4 regions of the Anaerobacillus alkaliphilus genome follow, and region 3 is predicted to be linked to each of the others. Evidence: riboswitches for the same ligand, from Rfam matches in the RefSeq annotation. Region 3 holds a riboswitch; each other region holds the start of a gene.
What was found. A riboswitch is a leader RNA that binds a small molecule or an ion and turns the genes downstream of it on or off. The one in region 3 is predicted to bind cyclic di-GMP.
Positions count from the first base shown of each region.

Region 1: another riboswitch for cyclic di-GMP. It lies ahead of DS745_RS21205 (sensor domain-containing protein); the one in region 3 lies ahead of DS745_RS09800 (hypothetical protein).
Region 2: another riboswitch for cyclic di-GMP. It lies ahead of DS745_RS01430 (GGDEF domain-containing protein); the one in region 3 lies ahead of DS745_RS09800 (hypothetical protein).
Region 4: another riboswitch for cyclic di-GMP. It lies ahead of DS745_RS18895 (type II secretion system protein); the one in region 3 lies ahead of DS745_RS09800 (hypothetical protein).

Region 1 is NZ_QOUX01000047.1:171,784-176,968, reverse strand. It holds gene DS745_RS21205 (sensor domain-containing protein) at 294-2,393, opposite strand; cyclic di-GMP riboswitch class I at 2,494-2,582, opposite strand; gene DS745_RS21200 (spore coat protein) at 2,826-3,170, opposite strand; gene DS745_RS21195 (hypothetical protein) at 3,186-3,404, opposite strand; gene DS745_RS21190 (hypothetical protein) at 3,995-4,345, shown strand; gene fdhD (formate dehydrogenase accessory sulfurtransferase FdhD) at 4,545-5,185, opposite strand, start outside.
Region 2 is NZ_QOUX01000001.1:275,247-280,431, reverse strand. It holds gene DS745_RS01445 (alpha/beta hydrolase) at 1-931, opposite strand, end outside; gene DS745_RS01440 (peroxiredoxin) at 1,023-1,706, opposite strand; gene DS745_RS01435 (aminopeptidase) at 1,854-3,086, shown strand; cyclic di-GMP riboswitch class I at 3,136-3,223, shown strand; gene DS745_RS01430 (GGDEF domain-containing protein) at 3,303-4,292, shown strand; tRNA gene DS745_RS01425 (tRNA-Gln) at 4,544-4,613, opposite strand; gene DS745_RS01420 (YozQ family protein) at 4,725-4,934, opposite strand; gene DS745_RS01415 (HAD family hydrolase) at 5,061-5,185, shown strand, end outside.
Region 3 is NZ_QOUX01000032.1:186,530-191,714, forward strand. It holds gene DS745_RS09785 (SulP family inorganic anion transporter) at 1-1,447, shown strand, start outside; gene DS745_RS09790 (universal stress protein) at 1,535-1,954, shown strand; gene DS745_RS09795 (hypothetical protein) at 2,098-2,670, opposite strand; cyclic di-GMP riboswitch class I at 2,812-2,895, shown strand; gene DS745_RS09800 (hypothetical protein) at 2,928-3,413, shown strand; gene DS745_RS09805 (coiled-coil domain-containing protein) at 3,438-4,337, shown strand; gene sigI (RNA polymerase sigma-I factor) at 4,512-5,185, shown strand, end outside.
Region 4 is NZ_QOUX01000046.1:744,436-749,620, reverse strand. It holds gene DS745_RS18905 (type IV pilus twitching motility protein PilT) at 1-315, shown strand, start outside; gene DS745_RS18900 (type II secretion system F family protein) at 317-1,522, shown strand; cyclic di-GMP riboswitch class II at 1,569-1,652, shown strand; gene DS745_RS18895 (type II secretion system protein) at 1,807-2,313, shown strand; gene DS745_RS18890 (prepilin peptidase) at 2,355-3,116, shown strand; gene pilM (type IV pilus biogenesis protein PilM) at 3,164-4,147, shown strand; gene DS745_RS18880 (hypothetical protein) at 4,151-4,756, shown strand; gene DS745_RS18875 (hypothetical protein) at 4,758-5,185, shown strand, end outside.

The DNA.
Region 1 (5,185 bases), on a different contig from region 3:
TTAATCTTTTTCAACTATAGACGGGCTGGTGACTTTTGTGAAAATGACAAGAGTTCTCCCTTTTTCTATATTTCTCTTTATTATACTTTATAGAATTGTGTTAGCAAATAAATCAATAAACTAAAAGACAAGGGGAAAAGACAAGGGGACAGGTCCCTTGTCTCACTCACACCATGGAGGAAAGCTGAGGCTAAGACAAGGTTCCTACCTATCCTCTGTTTCACACAACAACAAATAGAGGAGCAAACTGACAGTTTGCTCCTCATCCTAGTTCACTTTTTCATAACTCTCTTTTACCCTGTTGACTCACTATTAGTGCTTATATGTCCTATGACTACAAAATCAAGAAAATGATTGCTAGGTACAGGCGGGCTAAATAAATATCCTTGAATTTCGTGACAATCTTCATTTTTAAGAAAATTTAGCTGGGCTGATTTTTCAATACCCTCAGCGACAACGCGTAAATGTAATTCCTGTGCTAAACGAATGATCATTTTTACAATTTGCTTATTTTTCTCATTGAACTGAAAGAAAAATGATCGATCAATCTTAATCGCAGAAATTAAATGGCTGAACTGTGTTAGATATCCTAACGATGAATAACCTGTTCCAAAGTCATCCAAAGATACGCGGATACCGAGTTGTTGGATATCAGAAAGAGTGTCGCGTGCTCGATTTTCATCAAGAATTAGCAATGTTTCTGTAATTTCAAACTCTAAATACCTAGTGTCAACTTCAGTTTGATGTAGAATACTCTCAATCTCCCTGATAAATTCTACTTGCATAAATTGTTTTGCTGATATGTTAACGGATATCGGTACTACCGGATACCCCTGCCTTTTTAGCTCCACGATATATTGACAGACTTTATTAAGGACTAGGTTACCTATCGGAATGATCAATCCTGTTTCTTCCGCTATCGGAATAAAATCACTTGGTGGAACAAATCCTCTTTCCTTATGCTTCCAGCGAAGTAAAGCCTCTGCACTAATAAGTTTTCCTTCTGTATCTACTCTAGGTTGATAGAAGACCTCAAATTCCTGATAGCGTAAAGCTTGTCGAAGTTCATTTTCTAACCGAAAATTCTTCTCTGTCTTTTCATTCATGGATTGTGTGAAAATTTGATAATTATTTTTGCCATTTTCCTTTGCATAATACAAGGCGGCATCCGCATTTTTAATAAGAGAGTTAGCATTCGTCCCATGATATGGATAGAACGTAATCCCAACACTTGTCGTTACTGTAAACTCATAATGATTGTATTGAAAAGGTTCATGTAGCGTTGTAAGTAAGGATATTGCTACTTCTTGAATGGTATCATTTGCCCCAGGAACAATTAAAAAGAATTCGTCTCCCCCTACTCGAGCCAGGAAACTGTTTTTTGGTATTATTTGCTTCCATCGATCTGTCACCATTCGTAATACCGCACTACCAGCTTCATGTCCTAAAGAGTCATTAATATATTTAAAACGATCCAAATCTAACGCAATAAGCGCAAATGAATTTCGACTGTTGGTTGCTAGCAGCAATTGATTTTGAAGTTCTTTTTCAAACATTCTGCGATTAGGTAGGTCCGTTAATGGATCATGATAGGCAAAATATTCGTTAAGCTCATATAGTTTTTTCTTTTCGGTTATGTCCATGACAGTTCCGAGTATGGCAGATTGCCCTTCATAGATAATCTTTGACACATGCAATTCTACATCTAAAAGAGAACCATCTAGATGGACAGCTTTTGCATAAATGTTTTTTTCCGACTGTCCTATTTCTAATTGTTTCACTTGGTTTAGAATGGCGGTACGATCCTCTAACACTACGTAACTCCATAGAGAGGTATGAATCAGTTGCTCATAACCCAACAAGTCATTTAACTGATAATTCGTAAATACCAAGGATCCTTCTACGGAAATAAATACGCCTAAATTAGAGTTTTCTACAATACTTCGATATTTCATTTCAGAACTTTGTAACAGTTTTTGTGTTGCTACTTTATCCGAAACATTCTTCACTATGGCTATAATTCCTACAACTTTGGAATTAATACTAATTGGAAGACAAGTGATAAATCCGTAGATGAGTTCTTTGTTTTTATGAACTAGAACAATGTCATAATCTTTAGCTATTCCCTTTACACCAATCTCAAACTGCTGCCATACCTTTTCAATATCATCAGGGTGTACTAGTCTACTAAAATCATTTCCCAGTAATTCTTCTTTGGAATATCCCAGGCCGTATTCAAACGATTTATTGACATGAACAAACTTACCTTGTAAGTTAACATGAGCTATTAAATCAGGATTTTGTTCAAATAAAATTTGATTGATGAGGTCTTGCTCAACGTTAGGTTGAACTTTTTGCTCATTAGAATTTGCTTGGTAATCAAGTTCTTTCAAACTTTTATCCTCCTAACTAAGTTGAACATTTCTAAAAACGACAATCATTTATCTTAGTAAAAAAAATACTCCTTGTATGAAGGAGTATTTGATCATCGTCTCCAGCAGCCAGGCTATCATAACTCTTATCATCATAGACCCGTGGCTTTGTGTCTTCACATTTTGTACATAAATTTAATTTTAATGTTAATCTAATCGACCGTCAAACTCAGCATTTCCTAATTCAGGAGATTACTGGCAGTTATAGACAAGGGGACAGGTCCCTTGTCTCACTCACACCATGGAGGAAAGCTGAAGTCTAGACAATGTTCCTGTCCCTCTATCCTACAGACAACAAAGAAGGAACAAACCGAACAGTCTGTTCCTCCTATCTTTAAATTTTTTTCAAGACTGACAAATGATTTATTTAATAACTAAGGGTGTCTACACCAACTATTGAACGAATTTTTGAACTAACTGCTGTGTTTTTTGTTGGGTTTGTTGATAAGTTGTTATTTGTTTCATAATCTCTTGGCTTTGCACTGAAGATGAAGTGTTGTACCAACCTTGTTGAGACATAAGTTGATAAACTTGGCCTTGCATTTGAAGGCAACTTTGTAAAAGCTGTTCAAATTGCTGACGGACTTCAGGACAATTAGACTCTGTCACAGCAGTCGTATATTCTCTAGCTGTTCGCTTTAAATCAGCTAAATAAGAATACACGATGTCCGGATCTTGTAATATTGGCATATGTTGCATTTGTTGATTCGATGGTTGATTCATTTGCTGTTGTTGCATGATAATCTCTCCTTTCTACTGAGTCTGACTAGTTCCCATGGATTGATGTTGCTGCATTACGTTCATTAGCTGTTGATAATGCTGTTGATGTTGATTTACCATTGTTTGGCATACTTGCTTAACATTTTGATTTTGAGTACTTCCAATGATTGCTACACATTGCTTAATTAACAAATCTTCGTTTGACATACTATCGACAATGTATTCTAACTCTTTTGTTGTTAATGGTTGCATAGATTTATCCCTCCTTTATCGAGCTTAATATTCCCTCTGGTTGTAGATTACTTACACCCAATAAAATTAATTTTCTTGTTAGATGCTTAGCGAATGTTTCCACAGTTAAAATCGGCAAGGATGTCCCTCTGTCTCAATGGAAAAAGAAAACAACAAAAAAATCAGCGAAATGGATATTACTTCTAAATGAATATATCAAATACTATTTACTATATGTGAGTATAATCCACAAAACTATACCAATAAAATAAAATAAAATATAAATTCTTTATAACCAATTTTAAAACGAGTATTTATATCTAAATGCTCATATTATTTATAAAACACCACACGAACCTCCAATTCTACGTAAACCAAAATTACTTAAAAAACACATAGTAAATTCCTGAAACAGCTAAATAGGCACCTAAATTGGAGGGAAATGATGGGCCCTATTAAAATGTAATTGGTGGATGGCCCCAGAAACGGTGAAGATGTCCCGGACCAGGGCTCTGGCATTTACCTATGTTGTCTAATAAAAAAAACTGTTTACCGATAGGTACCTTTTTTCAATGGGTGAATATCATGACCTTGAAAGGAGTGAGTCTTTAATGGATAGACATAATTACAGTTACTCACAGCAGTTACCGCAACTCTGTCATAAATATTTAAATTATCACTGTTCTTTTACAATTGCAGATGGGAGTACATTTGATGGGATTATTGAAAATGTAGGTCAGGATGGAGTTACCGTGCTTGTTGGCGAGGATGTTATGGATGAACCAGAGCAACGTGAGAATGAACGTCAATATTATGGGTATGGTTATGATTATGGCTATGGACGTCCTAGAAGAAGATTTAGACGTTTCCGACGCCAAGTATATCCTTTTCCAGCGTTAGCCACTTTAGCATTATTGCCATACATTTTCCCACAACCATATCCTTACTACCCTTATTACTAAGCTTTACACCCCCCTTTATTAAAATTAAGGTGCCTGACCCCCGATACGTTCGGACTGGGTAGGCACCCACCTTTGCTCCTAGAAGGTTTTTTGAAATGTCCTTACCAAGTGGACTAATCGACTGATTTGTCCACGAACGGTGCCAGGGAAAAGGCACCAGGATAATATAATACAATGAACCTGTCCTTCCGTCCCCTCTCTACAAAACAATCCTCTCTGGATGACTATAAACATTTAAACTTTGTCCACGGACAAACCCAATAGCGGTAATGCCTAAGTCATTCGCTAGATTAATTGCTAATGTTGTTGGGGCCGACTTTGACAGAATAATGCCCACTCCGATTTTTGAAACCTTTAACAAAACTTCAGATGAAATTCTTCCGCTAAAGGCAATCATTTTGTCAGTGATCGAAACTTTATTTTTTAAACAGTATCCGTGTATTTTATCTAACACATTATGTCTTCCTATATCAGATCTTGATAGCAAGATTTGATTGTTCGTACAAAGAGATCCATTATGAAGTCCGCCAGTTAGTTGAAAGTCTGTGGATTCCTCTTGCATTTTTTTCATTAAGGCAAAGCAATGCGAGACGGAAACTTCAATATTCTTCATAAACGTTTTCGCTGTTTTCACATCGTTATGAAGGTAAAATTGTCTACTTTTCCCGCAGCATGCGCCAATAAATCGTTTTGAATAAAAGTCTTTGCTAAAGGTCTGCTTTTGTACTAACTCCACATAAGCAAAACCGCGATCTTCATCAATCGATAAAGCCTCTATATCTTCAATTAAACGAATGACTCCTTCTGAAGCTAAAAAACCAATCACTAATTCATCTAAAT
Region 2 (5,185 bases), on a different contig from region 3:
AACCATGCATGACGCCTTCGTAATGCAGGTGCTGAACAGGAACACCAGCTTCTGCCAGCCGGACCCCGTATAACTCTCCTTCATCCCGCAATGGATCAAACTCTGCAGTGATGATTAATGTAGGAGGTAAACCCTCTAAGTTTTCAGCATTTAAAGGGGATGTGTAAGGACTTAGCCACATCTCTTCCATTGGAGTATATAATTCTCTAGCCCGATACATGACATTACGTGATAATAAGTAATATCCACTGTCATAGAGAATACGCGACTGTAAAGGCATGTCTTGGAATGTTGTTAACGGATAGAGTAACGCTTGTCCAACTAGCTCAGGTCCTCCTAAATCCCTCGACATCAAGGCTACCGCTGTTGCTAGATTGCCGCCGGCACTATCCCCGACGACAGCCATTCGGTTTGGATTACCATTATATTTTTCTACATTTGCCTCGGCCCACAGTAAGGCATGATAACTATCGTCAACTGCGGTTGGAAACGCGTGAACTGGAGCTAGACGATAGCTTACAGCAATAACGACACTGTCAGTCCGAACCGCTAGGGCCCTAATGACATTATCATGTGTTTCTAAATTTCCATAGCCTTCCATAAAAGCCCCACCATGATAATATAAAATGACTGGATGGGGGCCATCACTCTTTGGATAATAAATTCGAACAGGAATTTCCTCTTCTTCAGCAATAGTGATTACTATATCCTCTCGAGCAAATGTTGCTGGCCTAGGTTGTGTTAAGAATTTGGGTGGCTTCATATCTGTTGTAATTAGGTTATTATTGACTGCATGGAGAATAACGGCAGTCTTTACTGGCAGTCTTCCTTCATCTCGAATTGACCAATAATGGACAGAAACAATTACATAACTCGTAAATATCAGTACTAAAGCTGCAATTATGGATACTATCTTTTTAAAAATTTTCAAAACTGACGCCTCCTTCCAATAAATAGTTTCCCTATGTATTCTCAAAAAACACCAAAACAATGACAATAACAAAAACAACGAGTTGGTTACATCAACCAGACTCGTTGTTTTCTAATGATTTATAACAGAACCACCAATCTAAACAATGATGGTTACCTAACTTTGCATCCTCCAACCTTTTTTGAACACTATAAAAGTTACTAGGAGGTGGAACCATTACTTGAGAACCAAGGTACTCATTATTCGGCCAATTGGCTGGTGTCGCCACTTTATGTTCTGTAGCGGCTTGAAGTGCATGTATGACCCTAATTAGTTCATCGCTATTTCTGCCTACCTCTGGTGGGTAGTGCATCATAAGCCGAATACGTCCCTTGGGGTCAATAATAAAAACAGTGCGAACAGTTAACGGACCAACTGTTGGGGAAATCATCCCTAACCTTTTCGCTAGTTGACCTAATTCATCTGCAATAATCGGGAATTCAATTGTTACATGGAAATGATCACGAATCCATTCAATCCATTTCATATGAGAAAACACACCATCGATAGACAAGCCTATCAATTCTGTATTTAGAGCTTTAAATTCGTCGCTTTTTCTTTGGATCTCGATAAATTCGGTTGTGCAAACAGGCGTGAAATCTCCTGGATGTGAAAACAGTACAAACCACTTCCCTTCATAATCATTAGGAAGTTTCTTTTTCCCTAAGGTTGTTCTTACTTCCACTTCCGGAAATCTTTCTCCAATTAAGGGAAGGCAGTTTTCCTTTTCGTTCATCTCCCACAACTCCTCTCAGTCACAACTATGATATGCGCCTATAACGAGAGGGGTGAATTGAAAAACGTTTCCTCTACACCCCTCTTTTGGTAAGATACTAATAGAGGTTGAATACCTTTAAAATACATACGTAAGGGAGCAATGATTGTGAGTACATTTGAACAAAACTTAGAAAAATATGCTGATATTGCAGTACGAGTTGGTATTAACATTCAACAAGGACAAACATTAGTAATTAACGCACCGACGAACAACATGGAATTTGTCCGTCTAGTAGCTAAAAAAGCTTATGAAGCTGGAGCAAAAGATGTCGTCATTGAGTGGAATGATGAAGAACTTACGCTATTAAAGTATACGTTAGCCCCTGACGAAGCTTTCTTGGAGTTCCCGGCGTGGAAAGCAAAAGGGTTTGAAGAATTGGCTGAAAACGGTGCCGCATTTATGAGTATTGTTGCAGCAAACCCAGACCTACTAAAAGGGGTCGATCCTGAAAGAATTTCAAATGCCAATAAAGCTAGAGGAGTAGCACTTGAAAAATATCGCAACTATGTTCAAGCTGATAAAGTCAGCTGGTGCGTCATTGCGGCTCCATCTAAAGAGTGGGCCCAGAAGGTGTTTCCAAATACAACAGAAGAAGAAAGCATGGCAAAACTATGGGAAGCTATCTTAATGGCTACACGTGCAGACTTAGAAGACCCAGTCGCAGCATGGCGTGAACATAATAGTAAACTTTTAAATAAAGTTGAGTACTTAAATGAGAAGAAGTATGCAAAGCTACACTACCAGGCTCCTGGAACCGATTTAACAATTGAACTTCCTGAAAAGCACCTATGGGTTGGTGGCGGTGGCAATAACGAAAATGGGGTTAACTTTGTCGCGAACATGCCTACTGAAGAAGTATTTACGCTTCCAAAAAGAGATGGTGTCCATGGAGTTGTACAAAGTACGAAACCATTAAACTATAGTGGCAACGTGATCAATAACTTTAGCATAACCTTTGAAAACGGAAGAATTGTTGATTTTACAGCAGAAGAAGGCTATGAAACATTAAAACGTTTAGTCGAAACAGATGAGGGTTCTCATTACTTAGGAGAAGTAGCACTTGTTCCTCATGACTCTCCTATTTCAAACTCGAACATTATTTTTTATAATACCTTGTTCGATGAAAATGCCTCAAGCCATTTAGCAATTGGAAATGCATACTCTTTTAACCTTGAAGGCGGGAAGACAATGTCCAAGGAAGAGCTTGAGCAGCACTGTGTAAACACAAGTATCACTCACGTTGACTTCATGATCGGTTCAAGTGAAATGAACATAGACGGTGTTACCAAAGACGGCGAACGTGAGCCTTTATTTAGAAATGGAAACTGGGCGTTTTAATAGAATAAATCATTTGTAGTAGTTCCTTATTCATGGTAAAATAGTAATAATTTGATAAAGGCAAACTAGTACGAAAGTCTAGGACGCAAAGCCATAGGTCTAATGTTTTTTAAAACTATGATAGCTAGGTTACCGAATGATGTTGGAAATGATTGTGCTCAACATAAGACTTATTCGGCACGAATAAGTCTTATGTTTTTTTATTGAGGTGATATTATGACTACATCAATTGATAAAAAAGAGAAAATCGTTATGACAATCCTGGCTGTACTCCAAAGCAATCTATATTTTTGGGTTGTCTTGTACTTTTGGGGAACGAGCAACGGGTCGTGGCTTTTAGGTCTTTTTATATTCCTTTCTATCTTCAACCTAGTCACAATTAAGTACATAAAACGGTATCCATTCATCATTCATATGACACAGCTGTTAGTTGCTTTCTTCATTATTTACTTTTCTGGTAACGTAGAAAGTCCGTTTTACCCGATGTATTATTTACCGGTAATCTCGTCGGTTGCTATCCTAGCTCAGTCATTTTATAATCGGTCTTTGTTTATTTTAGCACTGTCTGCATCCATACTAACGTTCGTTAACATTTATTCAATGTCTACTGTTACCTTTTTACAAATGATTCAAGGCGGAGTTTATTCACTTACCTACTTTGCCTTAGGGTACAGTGTTCTCTTTTATCAGGAACGTTTAAAAGAAACCATTGGAAATTCTAAAATAGATTATCTTACAGAGGTTTTAAATCGTAATGGAGGAGAAGCTGCCCTTTTAGAGGAAATTACCAAAGCAAAACAAGGTTCTCTCCCTTTATCTATTGCTTTTTGTGATCTAGATAATTTTAAGCAATTGAACGATCGTTACGGTCACTTATCCGGTGATATGATCTTAAAGACAACGGCCTCAATTATAAAAGAAACAATACCTAAAGACTCCTATGTAGTACGCTGGGGTGGAGAAGAATTTCTGCTAATCCTAAAAGGGATACCCAAGGATAATGCTTTTGAAATATTTGAACATATTCGTACTAAGATTGAATTACATTCGTTTAATGTCAAAGGCAGCACCCTGTCCATTACGATAAGCGGAGGAATTGTTGAAGCTAGCGAATATAATTATGAATTAGTTGAAATCCTTAGCGAGGCAGATCAATTATTGTACAAAGCAAAAGACTTGGGACGCAACAAAATTTTTTCTAACTAAAAGGCTGTTTTTGCAAAGTTAGTTGCTTTCGTAAAAATCCCAAATGCCGGAATTTTACACAAAATACTAAGAATGCACAATTAATTAAGTCAGTATTGCTCTTTTCTTACATAATTAATTGGCTGATATCTTCACCTTTTAGGGTAAAAAAGCAAAAATGTTTACGAAAAGAGCCAACTAAAAAGAAAGGAGTTAGAGAATAGATAAAAATCCTTCTCTAACTCCTTTCTTTTCTTCATGGGGAACGGCTAGGAGTGCGGCTGGAATTGAACCAGCTAAATACTAGGCAAGCTAGTTGCTCTACCGTTGAGCTACGCACTCATGAAACAATTATAGCTTTTACAGAAAGATAAAAACTTATACACGAGTTATTGTCTTACAACATAAAACGAGCCTGGGCCGCCCCAAGCTCGCATTTTATATGGGAGTGCTCTACTCTCCAGAACGACGAGGAAACTCTTTCAGCTTTTCATCATAATTGTCAATCTCACCATCAATCGTACCTTCCACATACATATCACTTACTTGTTCATGAGTAATGGCTAGGCCCTTATCTACATCTTTATTACTATGATAATCTGAAGGATCATATGAATTTTCTGCAACTTGTGCACTTACACTTTTATTATCCTTTTTTCCCATTACAAACACACCTCCTTTTTCGTAGTATGCCCGCCTTTGTTTCTCCTATCTAAAAATTAAGCTTGCAAAACCAATTAACAAAATCATACAATTACAATAAATAACATTTAGAAAGGAAGCTAATCAGTGAAGGTAGCCATTTTTGATTTTGACGGTACATTATTTCCAGAAGAGACGTTTCCATTAATGATGAAGCATTTGAAAAAACAGCACAGTGGCAGATATCGCCGCTTCCTCTCGAAAATCCTGCC
Region 3 (5,185 bases):
AATTAAACAAGAATGGTTTAGCAATATTAAAGGAGACACCTTAGCAGGGATCGTAGTAGCATTAGCATTAATACCGGAAGCTATTGCATTTTCTATTATTGCAGGTGTAGACCCAATGGTTGGTCTTTATGCTTCTTTTTGTATTGCCGTTGTTATTGCCTTTGTTGGTGGCCGTCCGGGAATGATTTCAGCTGCTACAGGTGCAATGGCATTACTGATGATTACCCTCGTAGCCGATCATGGACTTCAATATTTATTGGCTGCAACAATTTTAACTGGGGTTCTTCAGATTTTATTTGGGGTGCTCAAACTAGCTCAGTATATGAAGTTTGTACCTAGATCAGTTATGGTAGGGTTTGTTAATGCATTAGCAATCCTAATTTTTACAGCTCAATTACAACACTTTGTTGATGTTACATGGGTAATGTATGCTCTAGTTGCTTTAACTTTAGCGATTATTTATATCCTACCTAGATTTACAAAAGCAATTCCATCGACATTAGTAGCGATCATCGTTGTAACAGTCATCGCAGTTTTTGGAAACTTAGGAGTAAGCAATGTAGGAACAATGGGGAATCTTCAGAGTACGTTTCCTATTTTTATGCTTCCATCCATTCCGTTAACATTTGAAACATTAATGATCATTTTTCCATACGCATTAGCACTTTCAATTGTTGGTTTATTAGAGTCTTTATTAACGGCTCAAATCGTTGATGATATGACAGATACGGATAGTGATAAGAACAGAGAAAGTCGCGGTCAAGGGATTGCCAACATTGTTGCCGGCTGTTTCGGTGGGATGGCTGGTTGTGCGATGATTGGTCAGTCAGTGATCAACGTAAAATCAGGTGGTAGAGGACGCTTATCAGCTTTAGTTGCTGGACTTTTCCTGATGTTTTTAATTATTGTCCTTGGCTCGGTTGTTGTACAAATTCCGTTAGCGGCCTTAGCTGGAGTTATGTTCATGGTTGCAATTGGGACATTCGACTGGAATTCATTAAAAACACTTCACAAAATTCCTAGAACAGACGCAACTGTTATGGTTGTTACAGTCTTAACTGTTGTAATTACTCATAACTTAGCAATTGGGGTTTTAACAGGTGTTCTTCTAAGTGCAATTTTCTTCGGAGCGAAAATTTCAAAGGTTCACGTGACTTCTAAACTTTCACACTCAGGTGATAAGAAGACTTACTTTGTTGAAGGGCAACTATTCTTCGTATCGGTTACGGACTTTATTGCTGCCTTCGATTTCAAAGACGCTGTTAAAGAAGTGGAAATCGATTTTAGCCGAGCCCATCTATGGGATGACTCAGCGATAGGTGCGATAGATAAGGTTGAAATGAAATATGAACAAAGTGGAATTACCGTTCATTTTACCGGGTTAAATAAAGAAAGCTCATTATTAGTACAAAAAATTGGTGGCTTATCGAAAAATTCTGGCCATTAATGTATACTGTTAGAAACATACAAAAGTGTCTGTTCATCTTAGATGACCGGCACTTTTGTTTTATTATACGAAAATGGGGGTTATTTCATGTTTGAACATATTTTGCTAGCGGCTGATGGTTCAGCACATTCACTACGAGCAGCTGAAAATGCTATTCACTTAGTAGGGGGAAAAGAACAAAGTAAAGTGACGATTGTATATGTAGTTGATGGAGCAACCTCAAAATCAGATGTGCTACGAATTGGGGACAGTAAAGATATCGCTGAAAAAAGAAAAGAGAAACTAAAGGATATTCTTACATTATTAGAAAAATCATCGATAGCACATGAATTAAAAATCCTTCACGGCGACCCAGGAGAAACAATTGTAGAGTTCGCTAATAATCAAGAGTTTGATTGCCTGGTCATTGGTAGTCGCGGCCTAAATAGTTTACAAAGCATGGTACTTGGTGGGGTTAGTCACAAAGCTGCGAAACGTGCGAAATGCCCTGTGATGATAGTTAAGTAGAATTGTGAATTATGAATTATGAATTATGATTGATAGAACAAAGCTCAGTTCAAAATTGAACTGAGCTTTGTTTGCATTAAAAATAATTTTACGGAACTGCGAAGCCTAGCCCTATCCAACAATTCAAAATTCAAAATTGACAATTATTTTTCATGATGATGATGAGAATGGTCAGTCTCTTCTTGATGATTAGGCAAGGAATAATGATCTGTAAAATAAAAGGCCAGTAAGATAACAATAAATAAAGGAAACCGTCTCCTAAAGAAGAAACTCCTCCAACCTTTTTCTTTAACTGTTACTTCACCTTGCATCATCAATAGCAAAATAAAGAAAACGCCAGCAGCCAGCACAATGATTACGTTCATCGCATTGTTAGCCATATCACTCGAAACCATTACACCTAGCATAGCTCCCATCATTCCACCCATTGCTCCTGAAAGAAAACCGTCTAAAATGGCCATCATACTAATTGGAAATCCAGCTATAGTTCCCATAATTGCACCAAATAAAATACTTATGACCGTGATTTCAAAAAAATGTTCCGGAAAAATAAGACCCATAATCGTCCCAAAAGATAAACCAAGTGTCATCCCAATTGTCATCGCAATCATCATCCCAGCCATAGTGGAGATGTGTTTCCGATACAAAAATAAAAAGCTAAAGATCCAAGCGATAATACATGTGTAAAGTAGAGTTAAAAGTATCTCTAACCCCATATGAGCACCTCCCTACTTAATAATTCATATGAACGTTTTTCAAAATAAGTACAAGTTCTCTCTTAAACAAACGTTTAATTAAATTTCATTCCCCCCCTTAAAATGAAGTAATTCTCCGTATAGATAAGCAAGAAAGAAAAAACAAGTAAAGGGCAAAACCATTGAAAGGTGGTGACGCAAAACTACAGGGACTAAGGGTTCAACCTATGTTAGCCAGTTGCCAAAATGATATTATGGGAAATTTGAGGTGAGAGAACGTGAGTCATAAGGTAGTACATATATTTCTCATCATTCTTTTGACTGCTTTAGTTGGTTGTAGTAAAGCTACGGAAGAAGTTACTGATAACAATCCGAATGGTGATGGTAATAACTACTACGATAATTCCGAACTAGGAATATCAATTGAGGCAGAAACTGGTTGGGTGCTTGAGAAAGAGACCTCACAAACTGTGAAGTTTACGCGTGATAATATAATTGGTTTGATCTCTGTTATTCCAAAAGAAAAAACTGTGTCAGAAATAAAGAAAGAGCTATTATCAGGTGCAGGTGAGGTTACTGTCGTTGGTGAAGGACTTAATTTTATTGCTTGGAAAACTGAGCTAGAAGAAAGCATTCGCACACAGATATGGATTGAGGAAAAGTCAGATCGTCAAATAATAGTCACGATGATGACACCTGACGAAATGTTTGAAGGTAACAGAGAGACGATAGAAGATTTTCGTGAAATGATAGAAATTTATTAAGTGAACAAGGAGAGGAACTAAACGATGAAGAAAATTATATCAACAGCAATTTTAGTAGGTGGTTTAACAATGGGTGGAGCAACCTTTGCCGATAGTGTTGACAATAAAAAAACAGGTGTAGATGAATTGCTATTTCATATCTTTGAAGGAAATGCTCAACTAACGAAAAATGTTGTCCAAAGGGTGATTGTTCAGGATCGCTTTACAGAAAATCGCCTTGATAAAATCGAAACTGTCATTGAAACTGGCGAGGAAAACGCAGTCGGAGAACTAGTTGAAGACATCGATCAGAATTTAGCAGCTATCGAAAATATCGTTGATGAAGCAGCAAAAATTGGTGAGGACATCACTGAACTAGAAGAGGTAATAGCACAAATTATCGTCAAACGTAGTCAAAATCTACTAGCATTATTAGAGCGAGATAACCTTCCTGAGCAAGCGAAGGCTGGAATTAGAAAAGCGTTGGCTAATCAAGAAAGAGCGATGGCTCGTGTGGCAAAAGCCAAAGACCTTTGGAAGTCTGTTGAAGAAGCGATCGCAAAATTAGAAGAAGAGCTAGTAACGGCAGAAGAAGTTGAACTTGTAGAAGAAACAATTGAAGTAGAAAGCGACGTTACAACAGAATTAGAAACAGAAGAAGTAGAAGAAAGCAACAAGCATGTTGTAAAAACAAATGAGAAAGTAGAAAGAACGTTAACTAAGGCTGCAGAGAAAATTCAAAGAACTGAAGAGCGTGCTACAAAACATCTTGAAAAAGGTCAAACAAAAGCTCACGAAAAGGCTCTAGAAAAAATTGAAAGAACACAAAAGCAAGCACAAGAGAAGGTAGAAAGAACATTAGAGCAAGCTGCTGAAAAAGGAAATAAAGGGAATAAAGGTAACAAAGATAATAAAGGAAACGGCCAAGGTCAAGGAAGACCATAATACAAGGCCACAAAAAGAGACTTGCTCAAGCCATCACTAGGTATATTGAGCCAGTCTCTTTCATACGTTATTCAGTTAGTTGGTTTTACTGGTAATATCTTTTACTTTCTTTGACTACATAAACGAAGGATAATAGAAGGATGTACGTATAAATCGGTAAAGGAGGCGTAGGGGATGGAAACCGCTAATGTCGTAGAAGACACTGCTAGTGCCCAAAATGGTGATCAGTTTGTGCGTGAAAAGTTAATTCGTCATTACAAGCCTTACGTGCTTAATACCGTAGGACATATTTGTAAGAAGTATATAAGTTGGAGTGAAGAAGAGGCAAGTATTGGTCTAATAGCTCTAAATAAAGCTATTGATACGTATGACTCATCAAAAGGTAGGACCTTTCTTAATTACGTGTATCTATTAGTGCAAAGGGATTTGATCGATTTTTTTCGCAAAGAAAAGAATGAAAGGCATGTTTCGTTAAATGCCAATGTTATAGATGAAGGAAATCTTCAAACAAATTACGAAGTAGAGCAATCGTTGCAGCGTTATGAAAAGGAAAAACAAGCAAATGATTTAGTAGAAGAGATCCTAGAGCTAAGTGAGGAACTTGAGAAATACCAAATAAACTTTGAAGAATTGGAGAAGTTTTCTCCTAAACATAAAGATACGAGGGAAAGTTTGTTTGAACTCGTTGAGAGATTTGTAGAAGATCAAGAGTGTGTCGAACAGTTTATAAAAAAGAGGCAATTCCCAACGACCATGTTTGTAAAGAAAACAGGGTATAAGGTGAAAACAATTGAAAGACATCGGAAATATATCGTTACGTTGATCTTATTAAAGCTTCATCCACAGTG
Region 4 (5,185 bases), on a different contig from region 3:
ATTGATGTATTTCCGCCAAGTCAACAACCGCAAATTCGAATTCAATTAGCGTCTGTATTAAAAGCGATCGTCTCTCAACGATTATTCCCAACAATAGATAAAACAGGACGTTGTGCAGCAACTGAAATTTTAATCAATAACTCGGCGATTGCCAATTTAATCCGAAATGAAAAGATCCATCAAATCCATAATATTATGCAAACAAGTAAAGCAAACGGGATGCATACATTAGAAATGTCGATCAAGAGCTTAATACAGCAAGAGTTGATCTCAAAAGAAGTTGCAGCTCCTTACCTAGTAGAAAGGGAGCAGTAAGATGGCACAATTTCAATTTGAAGGTCGTACTCGTTCTGGAAAAAAGCAAACAGGAATGATTAATGGCAACACGAAGCGAGATGTAATAGCAAAATTACGAGAACGTGGTGTTGCAGTCACTCAAATTTCGGAAGTAAAGGAATCGGTCTTCCGGAAAGATATAGTCATCGGAAACCCTGTTAAATACCAAGATTTTGTCATTTATTTGCGACAGTTTTCAACCCTGTTAAAAGCAGGTGTCACCTTAGTTGATGCAACGAATATTTTGTCTAAGCAAACGGAGAGTAAATACCTAAGGAAAGCACTTGCAGAAGTTGAGGAAGATATTCGCGCTGGAAATCCATTTTCAGATAGTGCGGCAAAGCATAAAAAGATCTTTCCGCCGATGTTTATTAATATGATGCGCGCTGGAGAAGCAAGTGGAACGATTGATGAAGCATTAGAACGTCTTGCTGATCACTTTGAAAAGCAGTACCAAACAAGGCAAAAGGTATTCTCTGCGATGGCATATCCGACAGTTATTGGGTTCATAGCGATATTTGTTGTGATCTTTCTCTTAACAACGGTTGTACCAACGTTCGCTAATATGTTGCTTAGCTTTGGTGGTGAATTACCTGCAATTACTGTATTTGTCTTAAGTGCAAGTGAGTTTGTTCAATCGTCTTGGTGGCTGTTTATTATCCTAGCAATCGGGCTCTATGTAGCCTTCCTAGTAGTCAAAAGCAAACCAACTAGTAAATACTATTTAGATTTTGCAATTCTTAGACTGCCAATCTTCGGAAAAATGCTACAAAAGGCAGCACTGGCCCGAATGGCACGAACATTAAGTTCATTATTTTCAAGTTCTGTACCAATTTTACAAGCAATTGCGATTGTCGAGAAAGTCGTCGAAAATGAAGTGATTGCAAGAACATTGCAAAAATCACGAAGATCATTAGAGGCCGGTTTGCCATTAACTGAGCCGATGCGAGATCATTGGGTGTTTCCACCTTTAGTTGTTCAGATGATTGCGATTGGCGAAGAAACAGGTTCTCTAGATCAAATGTTATCAAAAGTCGCCGATTTTTATGAAACAGAAGTAGAAAATGCCACTGATCGGTTAAAGTCTTTAATCGAGCCATTAATGATTGTGTTCTTAGCGGCCATCGTTGGTACAATCGTTATTGCGATCATGGTACCGATGTTTCAAATCTATTCCGAAATTTAGTGAAAATAGTAGAAAAATAGTACAATGTATCTAATTTTTGTAGTACAATAGACTTGGAAGTGAAGAAAGATCATCTACAATATGGGCACTTTGATGATCTGGAGCTAGTAGTGCAACCGGCCAGTTTACAATTATTCATGAGCTAAAACCAGTTAAATAGAAGGACAAGCTATCATTTTACATCATAAGAAATATCCTCCTAATTAAAACTGCAGATAGGGATTGAGTAATCGTGAGTGGTTTTTTTATATTTACTAACAAACTTAAAAAGCGAGGGATTTAACATGTTAAAAAGATTAAAAGATCAACGTGGTTTAACATTAATTGAGTTACTAGTAGTAGTAGTTATTTTAGGAATTATCGCTGCAATTGCAGTACCAAGTGTTGGGGGATTGATTGATAATAGTAAGAAGGATGCGCATGTGGCAAATGCTACGCAAATGATAAGTGCTGCCAAGTTGGCGATGACATCAGAGAAAGCATTGCAAACTCAAGCAAATCATACAGATGGATTAAAAATATCTCTTAGATATCTTGTTAAGCAAGGTTACATTGAATTACCAAAAGATCCTGATAACGGAACGTATTCAATGATGGCAGATGCAACAGATGCTAAAACCTTATACGGAACAAGCGCAAATGACCGAGGAGCTTCTTACGTTGTGGTTACTAGAAATACTACTACTAATCAGTATGAATACACAGTTAGATTATTTAATGGTACTCGAGGAGTTAGAGATGGTGATAATCCAGTTGCAGAGGCTAGCTTAGATAGAACACAAGTAAAATAGTTAAATTTAAATAACTTAGATAGTTAAAAGGACTTGATCCCATGGAAATCATACTCCACATCTACCTTTTCCTCCTAGGTCTCATCCTAGGGTCATTTTACAACGTAGTTGGATTACGAATACCTAAAGGTCAGTCAATATTGAAACCGCCGTCTCATTGCCCTTCGTGCAATGAGCGGCTTCGTTTTATCGACCTTTTTCCAGTATTCTCATATCTAGCTTTTCGTGGCAAATGTCGTCATTGTAAAACGAGGATATCACCAATTTATCCTGTTTTTGAATTAACGACAGGTATATTGTTTGCAATCTCGCCAATCTTTGTTGGCTGGTCATTCGAATTACTTATCGCACTTTTACTTATTTCATTATTAATTATCATCTTTGTTTCTGATCTTCATTATATGATTATTCCAGACCGTGTCCTGTTATTTTTCCTGCCTTTATTCATTTTAGGCAGAGTACTTGGGCCAATGGATCCGTGGTGGAGTCCAATTGCCGGTGCTTTCGTTGGCTTTTTCCTTCTCTACGCCATCGCTGTTGTTTCGAAAGGTGGCATGGGCGGGGGAGATATCAAGTTGTTTGGAGTGCTTGGAATTGCTTTAGGTCTTCAAGCAACACTCTTGACCTTGTTTTTTGCAGCCTTTTTAGGTTCAATTGTTGGTTTAGTTGGTATCCTTTTGAAAAAAGTAAAAAGAGGGAAACCAATTCCTTTTGGTCCATTTATTGCTGTTGGGGCTCTTATAGCTTATTTTTTTGGACAGGAAGTTATTGGCTGGTATCTTACACTATTAACCTTTTCATAAAAAGCGATATAATATAGTAGACGTATATGTTTTAGGGGGAAGAATGAATGGCATTTCTTTTTGGTAAGAAACCACCAGTAAATATCATCATAAAGGATCATGTGATTCGTTACGTTGATAGTAAAGCGAACAATCTTCAGTCTATTAAGGAGTTTGGTGAAAGATACCTTCCTGCTGGGCTTATTCGTGATGGAAAGATTGTCAATAGAGACAGTTTAATCAATATCTTAGAGGAATGCGTTGAAAACTGGGGTCTCAAGAAACGCAACGTTAATTTTCTTGTACCTGATTCGACCGTTCTGTTTCGCAAGGTTTCTATCCCTAAAGACGTTGCTGATGATGAAATAAAAGGCTATCTATTTTTTGAAATTGGCACATCCATTCATTTGCCATTTGAGGATCCAATCTTTGACTATCACATACTTGGTGAAATAGAGGATAAAAAAGAGATATTACTTTTTGCTTCGCCCGAAAAAACGGTACTAGAATATGAGCAGTTGTTAGAGACAGTCCAGTTAAAACCAGTAGTTGCTGATTTATCTTCGTTGGCCTCTTATCGGCTGTATCATTATTTAGACCTATCTAAACCTAATGAACACCTTTTATTGCTGCAAGTTTCTATTAACTCTATTAATCTCAGCATTTTTCATCAGCATAAACCGGTGTTTATGAGGCATTTAAACATCGTTGATCTTGACAATTTGTGGTCAGAGAAATTAGACGATAATGGAGATCTAGCGATTTATTGTCAAAACGTCGAGAAGATGACTGGCAATTTGCAAGACAACTTCTTAGAGATAGAACGTGTCATCAACTTTTATAAATTTTCGATAAATCAAGGTAATGCTGAAGTAACGAAAATTTTAGTTACTGGTGATCACCCTTATTTAGATTATATTAAAGAGAAGCTAGCAGAAATGACCAGTATAAACATCATTTCTTTAACGGATGATGAGTTTAAATTAACAAAAGGTGAAAGCATTCCTTATCGTTACCATTTACCACTTGGCTTGCTTTTAAAAGAGGTGTAACGAATGCTTGTTGATATTAATCTACTTCCACAAAAACCAAAGCGAAGTTTAAAAGCAATCATTATTACAGCAACAATCTTAGCAACAGCCCTTGTTTTTTTCATTAGTGGGTATTTTATTTATGATAGTAAAAAAATGAGTCTCGCTACCATCCAAAATGAAACCGAAATGGTCATCAAGCTCCGGGAAATCGCCGAGCAAGCAAATCTAGAAGAAGCTCCAACAGATATACTAGTAGAATTACAAGACAAAATAGAGTGGATTGAGAGTCAGCATATCTCTACAGTTTATCTACTAAATCATTTTGTCTCATTACTACCACAGCGTGGCTTTTTTATGAATTATCAATATAATGACCAAGGTACGGTTTCAGTGACCATTCAGTTTGATTCTCCTCGTGAGGCAGCGGCGTATTTAAGTCGCTTAAACGAGTCAACGTATGTTGGTAAAGCAACACTTCAGCAGTTATCGGTTTCAGAGGTAACTGATGAGAGAGAAGATCAAGAGCTTGAAGAACGTTTTCGTTATTTGCCTAGATATATTGGAAACTTTACGATTGATGTAAATCGAGAAGCGATAAAAATAAAGGATGACAAAGGAGGCAATTAAAATGAATCGAGAAAGCTTAAGAAACAACAGCATCCTGATTTTGATTAATAGCCTTGTTGTTATTTCTCTCATAGCTGCATATTTTCTCTTTATTCCCCCATTAAATCAATCAATTAATGCTGCAGAGGAACAACTTAAGTTTGAAAAAGCTCTCTTAGAGGCAGTAGAAAAAAACGTCTACGTGCCTATATCGTTGTCGGATGTCGACGTGAAAACGTTGCAAAGAAAAGTTCCTGTATTGCCGTTAGTAGATCAATTCATTCTAGATTTAGAAAAAGCCGAGGTTTTTTCTGATAGTTTTATTACTAGTTATAGTTTTGCTACAAGTGAATACTCAGGTACAGGCCTTCAAACCGAAGGAGTAGAGGAAGAAGTGGGACAAGCTCCTATGGGAGTTGAAAAAGTGACTGTCAATATGTCAGTCATTTC